DNA from 4 places in the Pseudoalteromonas sp. 1CM17D genome. Region 2 is predicted to be linked to each of the others. Evidence: predicted binding sites of a transcription regulator. Region 2 holds the regulator's gene; each other region holds the start of a gene.
The links. The regulator sigma-54, encoded in region 2, starts transcription at its own class of promoters, with help from an activator protein. The targets are predictions, from matches to a motif close to GTTGGCACGNNNNTNGNNT.

Region 1: fliE (flagellar hook-basal body complex protein FliE) is a predicted target of sigma-54. The motif match lies at 2,241-2,259, and genes of this name have one in related genera.
Region 3: MSC25_RS14985 (DUF1328 family protein) is a predicted target of sigma-54. The motif match lies at 2,560-2,578, and genes of this name have one in related genera.
Region 4: MSC25_RS04535 (EF-hand domain-containing protein) is a predicted target of sigma-54. The motif match lies at 2,681-2,699, and genes of this name have one in related genera.

The regions. Positions count from the first base shown of each region.
Region 1 covers NZ_JALNTP010000002.1:407,326-411,594, forward strand. Annotated here, with positions in the region: gene MSC25_RS05465 (ATP-binding protein) at 1-708, shown strand, start outside; gene MSC25_RS05470 (sigma-54 dependent transcriptional regulator) at 705-2,129, shown strand; gene fliE (flagellar hook-basal body complex protein FliE) at 2,302-2,634, shown strand; gene fliF (flagellar basal-body MS-ring/collar protein FliF) at 2,655-4,269, shown strand, end outside.
Region 2 covers NZ_JALNTP010000008.1:47,619-51,887, forward strand. Annotated here, with positions in the region: gene MSC25_RS14195 (HPr family phosphocarrier protein) at 1-209, opposite strand, end outside; gene rapZ (RNase adapter RapZ) at 250-1,095, opposite strand; gene MSC25_RS14205 (PTS sugar transporter subunit IIA) at 1,115-1,567, opposite strand; gene hpf (ribosome hibernation promoting factor) at 1,572-1,859, opposite strand; gene MSC25_RS14215 (RNA polymerase factor sigma-54) at 1,887-3,386, opposite strand; gene lptB (LPS export ABC transporter ATP-binding protein) at 3,456-4,181, opposite strand; gene lptA (lipopolysaccharide transport periplasmic protein LptA) at 4,178-4,269, opposite strand, start outside.
Region 3 covers NZ_JALNTP010000008.1:212,477-216,745, forward strand. Annotated here, with positions in the region: gene MSC25_RS14970 (CusA/CzcA family heavy metal efflux RND transporter) at 1-1,256, shown strand, start outside; gene MSC25_RS14975 (YcxB family protein) at 1,470-1,946, opposite strand; gene MSC25_RS14980 (hypothetical protein) at 2,103-2,294, opposite strand; gene MSC25_RS14985 (DUF1328 family protein) at 2,347-2,520, opposite strand; gene MSC25_RS14990 (OadG family transporter subunit) at 3,048-3,293, shown strand; gene oadA (sodium-extruding oxaloacetate decarboxylase subunit alpha) at 3,303-4,269, shown strand, end outside.
Region 4 covers NZ_JALNTP010000002.1:181,077-185,345, forward strand. Annotated here, with positions in the region: gene MSC25_RS04515 (amidohydrolase) at 1-1,257, opposite strand, end outside; gene MSC25_RS04520 (calcium-binding protein) at 1,389-1,625, opposite strand; gene MSC25_RS04525 (calcium dependent protein) at 1,634-1,870, opposite strand; gene MSC25_RS04530 (hypothetical protein) at 2,160-2,387, opposite strand; gene MSC25_RS04535 (EF-hand domain-containing protein) at 2,413-2,646, opposite strand; gene MSC25_RS04540 (HAMP domain-containing sensor histidine kinase) at 2,948-4,269, shown strand, end outside.

The sequences.
Region 1 (4,269 bases), on a different contig from region 2:
GTAGCCCATATGCAGCGTTTGAGTGCGCTTGGTAAAATGGTGGCATCGCTTGCGCACCAAGTGCGTACACCGCTCTCGGCGGCTATGTTATACGCGGCCAATTTGGGTTCTAAAAAGCTACCAGAGTCATCACGCGATAACTTTCAAACTAAATTAATGTCGCGATTAAAAGATTTAGAAACCCAAGTTAACGATATGCTGCTTTTTGCCAAAAGCGGCGAGCAACAAGTGGTTGAACAGGTTTCTATGCAGCAGCTTTTAAACGAGGTAAAACTAGGTGCCGATGCAATGGTAGCCTTAAATAACAGCTCACTTGTTGTCGAGCTACCAGAGCCAGACATAGAAATTACCGGTAATAAAACCGCGCTGGCCAGTGCTATTCAAAACCTTATTCATAATAGTATTCAAATTATTGGCAGCCAAGCCCAGGTGACATTAAAAGCGCAGCGCGATAGCAGCGAACCCGATACCGTGCGTATTAGCGTATGCGATAACGGCCCTGGTGTAGAGTTGAGCCAAATAGAGAAAATTTTTGAACCGTTTTATACCACAAAAAGCCAAGGTACAGGGCTTGGGCTTGCTGTTGTAAGCTCTGTGGCTAATGCGCATCAAGGACGTGTTGAAGTGGTTAATAATGCCAATGGTGGTGCATGTTTTAGTTTATTGCTGCCCATATGCACGGCCTCAACGCAGGAGAAAACAGCATGAGTAATACAATACTAGTGGTTGAAGATGATGCAGGTTTAAGAGAAGCACTCATAGACACGTTAGAAATGTCGGGTATTGCCTGTGTTGAAGCCGATAGTGCTGAGCAAGCCATGATCCAATTAAAAAAATCTGAGTTTTCATTAGTGGTCAGCGACGTGCAAATGGGCGCGATGAGCGGCCTAGATTTACTTAGAAGCATTAAGCTTAACTACCCAGATCTCCCCGTATTAATGATGACTGCCTATGCAACGATTGATGATGCAGTAGAGGCAATGCGCTTAGGCGCAATTGATTATATGGCTAAACCATTTGCCCCTGAGGTGCTTTTAAATATGGTTAGTCGGTATTTACCCGAAAAGCCAAAAGACACTGACGGCCCAATTGTTGCCGACCCTAGCAGTATTGCGCTTTTAGAACTGGCGAGCAAAGTGGCGCGCTCAGATGCAAGTGTTATGGTGCTAGGCCCTAGTGGCTCTGGTAAAGAAGTGTTAGCGCGATACATTCACGATAAATCAAACCGATGCGATGCGCCTTTTGTGGCAATAAACTGTGCGGCTATTCCCGAAAACATGCTTGAAGCCACTTTATTTGGCTACGAAAAAGGCGCGTTTACCGGTGCAATACAAGCATGCCCAGGTAAATTTGAACAAGCCCAAGGCGGCACCATATTACTTGATGAAATAACCGAAATGGACTTAGGGCTGCAAGCTAAGCTATTACGGGTATTGCAAGAGCGTGAAGTTGAGCGTTTAGGTGCCCGTAAAACAATTTCACTCGATGTAAGAGTACTCGCAACCAGTAACCGCGACCTAAAAGAAGCCGTTGCAGATAATCAATTTAGAGAAGACTTATATTATCGCTTAAATGTATTTCCCCTAATGTGGCGACCGCTCTGTGAGCGCCCAGGCGATATAATAGTATTGGCTAAGCATTTAATAGAGCGCCATTTAGTTAAAAGTAAAGAGCCGTTAGCAACGCTTGATAGTGCCGCTGAGCAAAAATTACTAAGCCATGCATGGCCTGGTAATGTACGCGAGCTTGATAATGTGATTCAACGTGCGCTTATTTTGCGAACGGGCAATGTAATTGGCGAACAGGCCATTTTTATTGAAAACTTAATGCAAGCGCCAATTAACAGTACGCCTACACAGGAGATAGCGCCTGAACAAGCGAACACTCCCAGTGGCGCGTATTATGATGACAAAATAACGCCTGCAGAGGCGAGTGGCTCACTGCCTAGCGTTGATACTGGCAGCTATAAAGATGAGCTAAAAGATAAAGAGCATAAAATAATATTAGAAACCCTAGCGCGCTGCCAAGGCAAACGTAAAGATGTTGCACAAACACTTGGGATCAGCCCGCGTACTTTACGTTATAAACTAGCGCAAATGCGTGATTTAGGTATTTCGCTGCCCGCATAACTTTACCCCTTTCTTCTATATAACCCTAAACTAACCACGGTTAGTTTAGGGTTGTCAAATCTCTGACTCTCAAAAATAATAGTTAACCTTATGTAATTAAAGGTTTATTTTTATGGCACACTTTGTGCTTTATTCCCTTTATGAACGTTAACTGCATTTGCCAGAGAAAATTATGAAAATTCAAAACAGCGCGCTATTTCAAGAAATGCAATCAATGGCTTTAGAAGCAGGCCATACAAATCAAATTAATAAGCTACCTACTAAAGCTCAGCCAACATCGTCTGCTCAATTTGGTGACTTACTAAGTGATGCATTAAACACGGTTAATGGCTTACAACAAGATGCCAAACAAAAAGTAGTGGCTGTTGAAATGGGTGATAGAAGTGTATCGCTTGCTGAGGCAATGATTGCCTCACAAAAATCGTCAGTGGCATTTGAGGCTACAGTACAAGTAAGAAATAAACTTGTTGAGTCATACCAAGAAATTATGAACATGCCTGTTTAAGTAGGTAGTGGAGAATTATTGTGGCGCAATCTAATCAATCAACAGATCTTGCTCTTGCTGGCGGCGGTATTGACCAAAGCGAAGATAACGAGCAACAAGAACAAAAGTCGGGCTACTTAAGCGCCTTAAATGGTGTTGATGTGCTTCGCCAAGTCACCCTTATTATTGCGCTGGCTATTTGTTTAGCTATTGCCATATTTGTGATTATTTGGGCACGTCAGCCAGACATGCGTCCGCTGGGTAAAATGCCAACAGAAGAGCTGATCCAAACCCTTGATTTTTTAGATGCACAAAAAATTGACTACGAACTAGACGGCAACGTAATTTCGGTTGATGAAAGCGAGTATCAAAACATTAAATTGCTGATGGCCCGTGAAGGCCTAGAGCAAGGTCCTACTTCAGGCACCGACATCATAATGCAAGATATGGGCTTTGGTGTTAGCCAACGATTAGAGCGTGAACGCTTAAAACACGGCCGCGAACAACAACTTGCCCGCACCATAGAAGAATTAAACAACGTAACACGCGCGAAAGTTTTATTAGCCATTCCAAAAGAAAACGTATTTGCACGCAGAGAGAAAAAGCCATCAGCCACAGTGGTATTGACTCTTAAGCGCGGCAGAATGCTTGATGGCGAGGAGATTGACTCAGTGGTTGATATGATTGCCTCTGCAGTACAGGGGCTTGAGCCTTCACGTGTAACGGTAACAGATCAAAACGGCCGCTTACTTAATTCAGGCTCGCAAGACTCATTAGCAGCACGCTCTCGTAAAGAGTACGACATTGAAAGAAAGCGTGAGCAAGAGTATTTAGAGAAAATAGACAGTATTCTTATTCCTGTAGTTGGCTTGGGTAACTACACGGCGCAAGTTGATTTAAACATGGACTTTAGCTCAGTAGAAGAAACACAAAAGCGCTACAACCCAGACTTACCAGCAGTAAGAAGCGAAACCACATTTGAAGAGAACAACATTGGTGGCTTAGCGGTAGGTATTCCTGGGGCACTGACTAATCAGCCCCCTATGAATTCAACTATTCCAGAAGTAGCAGGCCAAGGTAATGCGGGTACGGCAACCAATCCAAGTCGAGTGCATAAAGAGGCTACGCGTAATTTTGAGCTAGACACCACCATTTCACATAAGCGCCAACAAACAGGGGTTATTCGCAGAATTAGCGTCTCGGTTGCCGTTGATTATGTGCCAAAAGTAGGTGAAAACGGCGAAACAACCATGGCGCCGCGCTCGGTAGAGGCTTTGTCAAATATACGTCGCCTATTACAAGGTGGGGTAGGCTTTGATATGCAACGCGGCGATGCATTAGAGGTGGTAACCGTGCCATTTGTACGCGAAGCAGTTGATTTAGATTTAGAAGTACCGCTGTGGGAGCAGGACTGGTTTATGAAAATCGTCCGCTTAGTATTGGGGGCGCTGGTTATTATTGTGCTTATTATGGCAGTTGTTAAGCCTATGCTTAAACGCTTAATATACCCAGATGATACGCTCGAAGAGTACGATGAAGATGCATTAAGCTCTGGGGTGGATATTGGCGATAGCACGCTAGATATGCTAAATAAAGACTTTGATTCTGCTTCTGTAGGCTTCTCAAGCGATGGTACACTACAGCTGCCAGATTTAC
Region 2 (4,269 bases):
TCAGGGCCTTCACAGACTACTTTAACTTCTTTACCTTTACTGCTTTCAAGTAGCATTAAAGCTAATACGCTGTCGCCTGCGGCTTCTTTATCATCTTGGTGTAAGGTGATTTTAGCATCAAACTGCACAGCTAATTGCGCAAGGACCGTTGCCGCTCTGGCGTGTAAGCCTAATTTATTTTTTATTAAAAATGTGTCTTCACAGCGCATAAATTACTATACCTAAACTGAACAGGTTATTATTTTAAGGTTACTTTTCTTGCTCACGATGACGAATTTTGACATTCGGATGCGTCATAGCAAAGCTCTCACCAATGGCTTGCGCTAAATAAACCGAGCGATGTTGACCACCAGTACAGCCAATTGCAATAGTGAGGTAACTACGGTTATTGCGCTCTAAGTGTGGCAGCCAAGTTTGTACAAAGGTTTGAATTTGCCAAGTGAATTTTTGCACTATGCTGTGATTTGCCAAAAAATCTTTTACTGGTTGATCAAGGCCCGTAAGCGGTTTGAGTTCAGGCTCCCAGTGGGGGTTTGGCAAAAAGCGAGCATCAAAAACATAATCAGCTTCTTTAGGTATGCCGTGTTTAAAGCCAAACGATTCAAATGTTACAATAAGTTGCTTATCTTTTTTACCCAGTATTTTTTCGCGAATTGACTCTGCTAATTGGTGCACACTTAAATCGGTGGTATCTAGCATAAAGTCAGCGCGTGTTACGAGTACATCAAGCAGTTCTTTTTCTTTTTTTATTGCTAAATCAAGCGGCAGTGAATCGATGGATAAAGGGTGTAATCTGCGTGTTTCTGAAAAACGTTTGATCAGTGTTTGATCATCACTATCTAAATAAAACAGTGTGGGTTTAGCAAAGTCAGGAAGGTACTCGAGAATATCGTTAAATTCATCTTGTTCTTTGGGGATATTACGAACATCTATACTAACGGCTATTTTGTCATAGTTATCTGAAACACTTCGCACTAAAGAGGGCAGTAAGTTGACCGGAATATTATCTACGCAATAATAGCCTAAATCTTCAACCACGCGTAAAGCAACCGACTTACCTGAACCAGAACGGCCGCTTATGATAATTAACTCCATTTATAGCCCTTAGTATTTACTACGATTGATCAACAATTACTTGATACAGCTCTGCATCGGTTTTAGCACTACGCAGCTGTTTACAAAATTCTTTGTTGCTCAGTTTATCAGCTATGGTTGCCAGAGTCTTTAGGTGCTGTTGGTTATCGCCATCTGGTACGATGAGTGCAACAAAAATATCAACAGGGCAGTTATCAATAGCATCAAAGTTAACAGGCGTGTCGCTAACAAGTACTAAAGCCAGCGGCTCTTCTACGCCACCCATTCTGCCATGAGGAATGGCGATACCCCGGCCAATGCCAGTACTGCCTAGCTTTTCTCTACTTGCCAGCGCATTAAGAATATCTTGTTGTGGTAAGTAGGGGAGCTTTTCATGAGCAAGCTCACTGATAAACTCTAAAATTCTTTTTTTACTACTAAAAAGGACCGCAGCTTTGCTGCAGTCCTGGCATACTAATGTACTTAATTTCATAATATTAGTGTCTAGCAAGCTTCTCTTTATGTTTTATGACTTGACGATCGAGCTTGTCAATCAACGAGTCTATAGCGGCATACATATCTTGGTGCTCTGTTGAGGCAAATAAATCTGCGCCACTTACATGAATAGTCGCTTCTGCTTTTTGGTTGAGTTTTTCTACATCGAGAATGACATGCACATTGCTAATATGATCTGAGTGCCTTTCTAGCTTTGCAAATTTATTATTTACATAGTCTCTAAGTGAATCAGTTACTTCTACGTGACGACCAGTTAGGTTTAGTTGCATAAGCATTTCCTCTTTGTTTTTTACGTCTTATATCAAACTCTTTCTCTGATTTGACGGTGGAATAGCTAGCGATTCACGGTATTTTGCTATTGTGCGTCTAGCTACTTTAATTCCTTGCTCTGCCAATATATCCGCAATTTTACTATCACTCAATGGTTTAGCTGAGTTTTCCGCGGCAATTAGCTTTTTAATTAGGGCACGTATTGCGGTTGATGAACACTCTCCGCCGTTTTCAGTGCTTACGTGGCTTGAGAAAAAATACTTAAGCTCAAAAATACCACGTGGCGTATGCATATATTTTTGCGTAGTAACACGCGAAATTGTCGATTCATGCATTTCTACCATTTCAGCAACATCGTTTAAAACCATTGGCTTCATGGCTTCTGGGCCATGTTCAAAAAATGCTTGTTGCTGTTTTACAATACAGTTTGTTACTTTGAGCAGCGTGTCGTTTCTGCTTTCAAGGCTTTTTATAAACCATTTAGCTTCTTGTAAGTGAGAGCGAATAAATTGGCTATCACCACTTGATTTTACGGTACGTGACATAGCCGCGTACTGACTATTTACGCGTATTTTTGGCATGCTATCTGGGTTTAGCTCTACCACCCAGCGGCCTTTTATTTTTTTAACCGACACATCTGGTATTACATACTCCGACTCTTCCCTTACTATGGTATCTGCAGGTTTTGGGTTGAGGGTATGTATTAGGGTCATGACCTCTTTAAGCTCGTCTTCTTTAAGCTTAGTCTTTTTCATTAATGTACGATAGTCGCGTGCCGCTAATAGATCAATGTGATCGGTTAAGATCATTTTAGTTTGTTCTATAAAAGGGGTGTCTTTATCAAACTGGTTTAGCTGAATACACAAGCACTCTTGTAAACTGCGCGCGGCTATACCTACAGGGTCAAATAACTGAATACGCTTTAAAACGGCTTCTATTTCATCAAGTTCAACTTCAACTTCGTCATCGTTTTCTTGGTTAAAGCTTTCTAAAATTTCTTCGCAACTTAGCGTTAAAATACCCGAGTCATCTACAGCTTCTACAATGGCAATAGCAATGGCTTCATCAGTGGGGCTAAAAGGAGTAAGCTGAAGCTGCCACATTAAATACTCATGTAGCGTTTCAGTAGAGGCACCTTGATAAATAGACTCATCTTCTGGCATTGGGCCTGAGGATGCCGCAGGGGCTGCGCTCATGTACTCATCCCAAGTTACATCCATTGCCATATCATCGCTAACGGTGTCTTTATTTAAAGCTTCGCCACTGTCTTGCTCGTACTCGCTGGTTGTATCGTCAGCCGATGCGCTTACGGTTACATCATCCGTATCTGCTTTTTGTTCATTTTTTCCAGCCGACTCTTCCGTGTAATCTTGCTCTTCTACTTCTAATAGCGGGTTGCTATCAAGTGCTTCTTGTATTTCTTGCTGGAGATCCAATGTACTGAGCTGCAGCAAGCGAATCGCTTGTTGCAATTGTGGAGTCATTGTAAGTTGCTGGCCCATGCGCAGCTGTAATGATTGCCTCATGTATCTCTAACAATCCTTTTATGTTGTTATAATTAATATTAGCAGATGCTTGTAGGTGTGGCTTAAATGTTACAGCCTAAATTGCTCGCCTAAATAAACATCGCGTACAGTTTTGTCATTTAATACGTGTTCTGGGGTGCCAGATGCAATTAGCTCCCCATGAGAAACAATGTAGGCTTTTTCACAAACATCAAGGGTTTCTCTTACATTGTGATCGGTAATTAATACGCCAATGCCACGGTTTTTAAGATGTTCTATTATTTTCTTTATATCTAACACTGAAATCGGATCAACACCAGCAAAAGGCTCATCCAATAAAATAAATTTAGGGTTTGCTGCCAGTGCTCTGGCAATTTCTACACGGCGGCGTTCACCACCAGAAAGCGCCATACCTTGGCTATCGCGAATATGCTGAATACTAAATTCATCAAGTAAGTTGTTAAGCGTTTCTTCTCGCGCGGCTTTATTGAGCTCTTTACGCGTTTCTAAAATAGCCATTAAGTTTTGATAAACTGTCAGCTTTCTAAATATTGATGACTCTTGCGGCAAATAGCCAATGCCTAAGCGGGCGCGGCTGTGCATAGGTAATAACGTAATGTCGTTATCATCAATAGAAATTTTACCTTTGTCGCTAGGTACTAATCCTACAATCATGTAAAAGGTGGTGGTTTTACCTGCGCCATTAGGGCCCAATAAGCCAACAATGCTGCCGGCTTCTACCTCAAGGCCTACATTTTTTACAACTTGGCGGCCTTTATAGCTTTTTGCTAATAGTTCTGCTTTTAAGGTGCTCATGGTTGACCTTCGTTACCTGTTTTTTCTTTAAGTTTTGCTTCAACAGGCACTAAAATTGTGTGGACACGATCCGTGGAGTTTTCGTCTT
Region 3 (4,269 bases), 160 kb from region 2:
TAAAACCTCGCGATCAATGGCCAAATCCTGCTTTACCTAAAGAAGAACTGGTTAAGCAAATTCGCCATTTAGTTAATGAAGTACCCGGTAATAACTATGAGTTTACCCAACCAATAGAAATGCGCTTTAACGAGCTAATTGCTGGCGTGCGCGCCGATGTGGCCGTGCGTATTTATGGTGATGATTTATCAACATTAAAACAGTTCGGTGAAAAAGCCACAGCCTTGGTACAAAATATTACTGGCGCAACCGGTGTACGCCTTGAGCAAATGGAAGGTTTGCCTACACTTTCGGTAACGCCGCTTCGCGACCACATGGCGCTGTTAGGCTTAACCGTAACCGATATACAGCAAAGTGTAAGCGCTGCTATAGGCGGTGTGCAAACCGGGCTTATTTATGAAGGCGATAAACGCTTTTCGTTATTAGTGCGTTTAGATGAGCGTTGGTCTAGCGATATAACACAGCTTGCACGTTTACCTGTTGCTGTGCCAAAAAGTGCTAATCCCGACCTTGCATTTGTACCGCTTGGCGAAGTTGCAAATATTAGTATTGATAAAGGGCCTAATCAAATAAACCGTGAAAGCGGTAAGCGTAACGTTGTAGTAACTGCAAATGTAGAAGGGCGCGATTTAGCAAGCTTTGTAAGCGAAGCGCAAGCCGCTTTAAATTCGCAGCTTAATTTACCTAGTGGTTATTGGATTGAATACGGCGGCACGTTTGAACAACTAGAATCGGCAAGTAAGCGGCTATCGCTGGTGGTACCGGTTACTTTATTACTTATATTTGGCCTGCTTTATAGCGCGTTTAATTCACTGCGTGATTCGTTAATTATATTTAGCGGCGTGCCACTTGCGCTTAGTGGCGGCGTACTTGCGTTGCTTTTACGTGATATGCCGCTTTCAATATCGGCAGGTGTGGGGTTTATCGCGCTTAGTGGTGTAGCGGTATTAAATGGTGTGGTTATGCTGTCGTTTATTAAACAGTTAAGAGCTGATGGGCTTAGTTTGATAGATGCAATACAAAGCGGTGCGCTTTCGCGCTTGCGACCAGTACTTATGACGGCTTTAGTGGCGAGTTTAGGGTTTATTCCTATGGCGCTAAATACAGGCACCGGCGCTGAGCTACAAAGGCCGCTGGCAACGGTTGTGGTTGGCGGAATTATTTCATCAACTCTACTGACGCTATTAATATTGCCTGCACTTTATAAATTAGTGCATGCAAAGTTTACTAGGCATAAAAAGGCTGAGCTTATTTAGTATAGTCTGCAATTTTTTTAATATAAATTATCTATCTGGTTAAATATCTTAACTAAAATAAGCACTCATTTTTTACTTTACTGTGAGCAGAGGAATAGAGTTAAAGGTACTATAGGTATGCAAAACCATCATTTTTCGGCTGATTTCCTAAAATATTAGGCCTTGAGTGAAACAGAGCTAACAAGATATGTCGTGTAGCAGTATAAAGCCATTTTAATGGCTTTTTACTGCTAACTTTTTGTTTATAAAATCGCGCATTTCATCGGTTAATACACTGCTAGAAATATATTGCATACCTTTATTATGGTGCACTAAGTAGCCGTGGTTAGTTTTAATAATATGGGTTATTTCTGCCCACTTAAATGTATGGCTTTTATAGTGGTTTTCGGTGCTAATAGCGTCATCAGTAAACGAAAGAGTAACCTCTGAGCCCGAAGCACGACTAAACATTTGGCGCGTAACCCACCAAGGCCTGCGGTAATAAAAGGCAACGCATTCTAATACTCCCAGCATTATTAAAAATGTACCTAGGTAATGATCGTCCATAGCGTAAATACTAATTAAACCTAAGCACATCAGTAATGCCAGCAAAAAATACTTTGGCTTGGCTGCTTTACTATAAGAGTGGGACTCGTCAAAGCATTCGTAGTAGTAGGGTTTATCGAGTGTGTAAGTGGTGGTCAGTGCCATAATTGCTAATAAGTAATAGTTTTCGCTATTTTAACAAGCTAGCGTAAAAATCACACCCGTTAATGTAGGCTATGCATTATAAGAGTTAGAAGCCGCTTTTTATTAGCGCACAAAAAAACGGCTTATTAAAAGCCGTTTTTTACGTTACCAAACAGATTAACAGTTAGTTTCTTCTGCGTTAACGCCTTCTTTTACATTTTCACATGCATCTTCAACAGAGTTTTGCACGTCAGTTACTGCTTCATCAATACGCTCACCTGCTTCTTCTGCGTGGTTGTCTTCACAACCCATCATAAAGAAACCTGCAAATACGGCGATTAGTGCTGCTTTTAAAGTTGTTGAGTTCATAATGTAATTCCTTGTATATGTTGATTGTTTAGTGTTTTAAGTATGTTAGTAGCTACCTGGGCGATTTACCGCGCAGCGCACCTGAAACTAAAGAAATCACTAAAAGTACTAAAAAGATAAAGAATATAATTTTTGCTATACCAGCTGCGGCACCTGCGATACCACCAAAACCTAACACTGCAGCGATTAAAGCAATAACTAAAAATGTAATTGTCCAGCGTAACATTGTTTTCTCCTTGGTTATCAAATTCGTTCGAAAGTAATAATGCCAGTTGCGTGCCAGAGTTTAATTTTATTAATTTTCAATATGTTATGTTTTTTGAGCGAAGATTGTAAATTTAGGATTGGTAAGTTTTACGTTTAACGATGTAACTTATTCACACTATTGTAAAGAGAGTAAAAAAATAAATATTTTTTGCGCGCTGCTTTACTAGTCTTGGTAAGACCAATTTACATTTTAGCCCAAACTGATTTTTTACCTGCCGTTTAACTTACTATTTTTTATAGTTTTTAAGTTTTTTTGGGTTTAACCATATAACCTTTGCCTATAACGGTTATTTTTATCATCTATATCTAAGCTAATTTAACCCTGTATTAGCTATGTTAACTATTGTGACTGTATGTTAGTTTAATTTTAATTGGTTTTACCAATTGACAGGTGGTGGACAAAGTTAAAAGTTTTGTTATCATTCGGTGAATAATTATTTAAATAAAGCGGTTTTTTATATCGCTATATAGTGCAGGGGGAGAAAAATGGATATAGGAGCTGTACTCACAACCGCAGGTAGCTTGATGCTTACGGGCATGGTGGGCGTGTTTGTATTTCTTTCAATATTGATTGGTGCTGTGTCATTCATGTCTAACTTGGTTGCTCGTTTTGACGAGGCTGAAGTTGCAATACCGGTTAAATCACCATCTTTAAAATCTCAAGGTGTGCCAAACGAGCACATCGCTGCTATTAGTGCTGCCATTGCTCAGTACAAATCAAATAATAAATAAGAGGCACACATGGCTAAATTAAAATTAACAGAACTTGTTTTACGCGATGCTCATCAGTCTTTACTTGCAACCCGTATGCGCTTAGATGACATGCTCCCTATTGCTAGCAAACTTGATGATGCCGGTTATTGGTCTATTGAGTCGTGGGGCGGCGCTACGTTTGACTCGTGTATTCGTTATTTAGGTGAAGATCCGTGGGAGCGTATTCGTGCCCTTAAAAAAGCAATGCCCAATACTAAACAGCAAATGCTTTTACGTGGGCAAAATTTATTGGGTTACCGCCACTATGCCGATGACGTGGTAGAAAAGTTTGTAGAGCGTGCCCACAAAAATGGTGTAGATGTATTTCGTATTTTTGACGCCATGAACGATGTACGGAACTTAGAAACGGCAATTAAAGCGGCTGTAAAAGTAGGTGCCCACGCGCAAGGTACGATTTCTTATACTGTAAGCCCTGTGCATACTCTTGATATGTGGTTAACCCTTGCAAAACAGCTAGAGGATTTAGGTTGTCACTCTATTTGTATTAAAGATATGGCAGGCTTATTAAAACCATACGATGCAGAGCAACTTATTAAAGGGCTAAAAGAAACCGTTTCTATCCCTATTGCTATGCAGTGCCATGCAACCACCGGTTTAAGTACAGCTACGTATCAAAAAGCCATTGATGCAGGCATTGATATGCTTGATACCGCTATTTCTTCAATGAGTATGACTTACGGTCATTCAGCTACAGAAACCATTGTAGCAATTGTTGAAGGTACGCCCCGCGATACCGAATTAGATTTAAACCAGCTAGAAGAAATAGCGGCTTACTTTAGAGATGTACGTAAAAAGTACGCTGGCTTTGAGGGGAGCCTTAAAGGTGTTGATGGCCGTATTTTACTCGCGCAAGTACCTGGTGGCATGTTAACCAACATGGAAAACCAACTGAAAGAGCAAGGCGCAGCAGATAAGCTAAATGAAGTATTACTTG
Region 4 (4,269 bases), on a different contig from region 2:
CTGAGCCATATGCATATCTGAGGTGGCATGCACAGGCTGCATAGATGGAATGATTTTAAGTGCTTTAAAGCGCGGAATGTCATCAGGGGTGACTATTTGCGCGTGTTCAATGCGGTTACGCAGTAACATACCGCCCGTTTGCTTAAACACGTTTTGATACGCATCAAGTACCACTTTATTTGCCTTATCACCAATTGCATGAGTGTTGGCGCTAAAGCCATTTTTGAAGCTTAAAGTAAATAATTCTTCAAGCTTGGCTTGGGTTTCTAGCATCAGACCGTGGTGGTTTTTTCTATCTGCGTAGTCATCAATTAGCGCAGCCCCGCGCGAGCCTAATGCGCCATCGGCATATACTTTTACACTGCGGATAGACATAAACGATGCAGCATCTTGATAGCGCCCTGCCTTAAGCATGTGCTTTAAATCAGGGCTAGCAGCACTTAGCATGGCGACTATTCTTAGTGGCAAATTACCTTGCTCGCTGCGCTCTTTGTAAACTTCCCAGGTGGTTTTATCAATACCGGCATCGTGAGTAGAGGTAATGCCTAAGCTTAATAAGTGCGCGCCTGCGGCATCTAGCGAGTCGCTTATAGCTTGTTTTGAAGGAGCGCTCATATGCTGGGTAATTAACGACTCGGCCTTATCAACAAAAATACCGGTTGGATTCCCAAATTCATCTTTTATAATCTCGCCGCCGTCAGGGGCTTGAGTGGCTGCGGTAATACTGGCCAGCTCTAAGGCTTTGCTGTTAACCCAAATTGCATGGCTGTCAACGCGCGAAAGTACCACTGGGCGGTCATTGACTACTTTGTCTAAGTCTTTGGCGGTAGGAAAGCGCGTGTCGCTCCACAGCTCTTGGTTCCAGCCTCGCCCTAATACCCAGCCTTGTTTATTTTTCGCAAATTGCTCTAATTTTGTGGTTATTTCATCGACCGATTTAGCGCCGCGTACATCAAGTTGCGATAAGTTATCGCCAAGGCCAATTACATGCCCGTGAGCGTCAATCAACCCTGGCAGTAACGTATTACCTTTGGCATCAATAAGCTTGGCATCAGGAAAAGTGTTTTTAAGCGTATCATCTCCAGTTTTAACAACTTTACCGTTTTTAATCACTAAAGTAGAAAACGTTTGAATACCACCTTGGTATAAGGGAGTGTAACCATTAGCGTTGTAAATGACCTGCGTTTGCGCAATCGCAGTGCTGCTTACAAATAAGCCGGCAAGCAGTAGTGGGTTAAATAGTTTTTTGAGTTGCATAAGTTGGTTATTTTTTATTGTTAGTAAAATAACACTAGCAAACTCACTTTTAGAATACCAATATGTTGAGGTAGATAGCTTAAAAGCGTAAGGGCTGTTAAAAATTTAGCGCTTACGCTTATAAAAAAGAGTTACTTACTGGCGTATATGCCATATTCCGAAAGGGTAAGTCTGCCGTCTTTATCTTTATCATAGCTTGAAAAACGCGACCAAAGGGCGGGGTCAATGGCGGTTTCTGAACGGGTTAAAAAGCCATCGTGGTTACGGTCAAACTTTTCAAATTTATCGGCAACTTCTGTACTTTGGCCAAGGCTTACATCGCTAAAAAGGCCAAGCGCAACAAGCGCTAAATAGCTTACAGTCTTCATACTTATACTCAGTAAAGGTTATTGGTTAAATAGTCTTTAAACTCAAGAAGCGAGATTTGTTTGTCTTGGTTTTTATCCCAGCGAGTAAAGGTGCTGAGTAGCTGAGGCTGTGGCTCTAATTCGTCTTCTGTTAAGAAGCCGCTTTTATTGGCATCAAGGTGATCAAAACGTTGTTTAACATCTAACGCAACAGCATTAAAGCTGATCATAGTAATAGCGATAACACTAAAAAAAACACACTTCATGGTTTTCCTTCCAACATACAGTGTTTGTAGATTAATAAAAAAAGCACTTGCCATAATTTAACTTCCCAACATTAAATCCGTTTACACATTCCCTCAGGGATTATGGCAAATGCTTTTGAAACCTACCTTACTAGGTGAAAGCTTAAGTAAAACTTAATTAACTTCAGCTGTGGATAATAAATCTATTTTAAGCAGTCAGCTTTAGCGCTAACTGCTTAAAATTTCTAGCCAGAGAAAAAGACTTAAACATCGTTACTATTGAGTTTGTTATTAAAGCGCTTAATCACAATTAAGGTTTAAAATTTTGAAACTCTTCTTTAGAAATTTTCTTGTCTTGGTTTTCGTCTAAATCGGCAAATTGCCTCATTACTTCTTTATCTTGTTTGGCTTCTGCAAGCGATACTGCTCCATCCATATCTTTGTCTAAATGAGCAAAGCGAATGTTGACAGAAGAGGCTAAAGCCGTGGCGCTAATGGCTAAAAACATTAATGCAAATGCTGCGATAAGTTGTTTCATAATCATGTTCCCTAATTAAATGAATTTACTGAATAAACTTTTTGAATTCACTTAGCGACAACTGGCCATCTTGGTTAGTGTCTATTTGTGAAAAGTTTTCGTGTAGTACGGCATCTTCACCCGCTTCTGATTCGCTAAGTGTGCCGTTACTGTCTTTATCTAGCTCATTAAATGTAGCTTGAACGTCCATAGCTATTGCATCTGTGCCCATAAACCCAAAAGCCAGCATGGGTGAAATTACTAAAAAGCGGTTGTTCATTTAATTTCCTTATTGATTAAAGTTGCACTCACTATTACAAAAATGGTGCCAACTTAAATAAATGTTTAAAATCAATGGCTTGTATTTTTTATGGGGCACTGGTCGGAATTTTTTACTTAAATGTGTGTTATTTTTGCAACAGGCGGTAGGTGCTATTAGTCGTTAATATAGTTATCAATAACTTAGTGTGTTGCTAAATGGCAACAGGAGGATATATTGGGTTAAATATAGAAGTTGATTCAGCGAGAGTATAAGGTAAGTAACTAAAATAGGGCGCTTAAAATAATAAAAGGAAATGATAATGCCTGTAACGTTGGCTAACAAGTATCGTGCAATGCTTAATTGGCGGCCTAACTTAATAGGTCAGTTTATAATTAGTATGCTGCTGTCGTTACTGCCGCTTAGTTTGGTGGTTATTGTTTTTTTAAATGCGTTAAACAAACAGCTCGCTGTTACCCAGCTTATTGTCAGTAATAATTACCAAGTTACTAAGTCGTTTAATTTTTTAAAGCAAGAGCTTAATAGCCTAGAGCGGGCAACGCGACAAAACTGGGTGTTAAAAAGCGAGTCGCTCGACACGTTAATAAACGAAAAATGGCAATCCTCCTTACAAACAATCGACACGCTCAGCCAAGCCAGTGCCACACAGCAATACACTATGCAGTGGCGCCGCTTAGCAACAACATTGCGTAGTACTCATCAAGCTTTAATTGAAAATAACCAACAAGATGCTGCATTGTTTGTGCCTATTAGCGATTTAGTGGCTGAGCTTACGGTGTGGTTGCGCGATACGAATGCAGCACAAATTCAAAACAACCAAAGTGAATTAAGTACTTTACAAAGCTCGTTTATTAACTGGTTAGTGGCGCTTATTCCGCTTACTTTACTAGTGGGCGGGGGGTTTTTATGGCGCATAAGTAAGCGCTTAAAAGGGCTTACGTCGGTAATAGATAAACTAGGACAAGGCCACTGGCAGCAAAAAATTGCAGTGCAAGGCTCAAGTGAGCTGGTGGAATTAGGCGAAAAACTACAGTGGGTGCAAGAGCAGCTACATATGCTTGAGCAACAAAAAGATACCTTTTTACGCCATGTAACCCACGAGCTTAAAACGCCGTTGGCTTCAATGGTCGAGGGCACCGATTTACTTAGCGATGAAATAGTCGGCCCCATTACAAAAGAGCAGCAAGCCGTACTTGAGCTTATTAGCCAATCTATGGTGCGTTTGCGCACTATGATTGACAGCCTACTTAGTTATAACGCTATCAGAACCAGTAAAGACAGCGTTAGCGAAGTCGAATTTGGCAATTTAATAAATAAAATAAACAGCCATTTTGAGCACCGCTTAACGGCTAAGCAGCAACGCTTAAATTGGCACAACAGCATAACAAAACAGCCACTTGCATTACCCGCAGAGCTGATAGAAATGACCCTCATTCAGCTCATTTCTAATGCGTTAAAATTTTCAAATACAGGGCAAAGTGTTGATGTAACCTTAGCACTTGAGCAAAAGCTATTAATAATGCAAGTGCGCGACGAAGGCTGTGGTATTAAAGAGCAAGAAAAAACCCAGATATTCAGCGCATTTTACCAAGGCAAGCATAATAAAGATGTTACGCTGCAAGG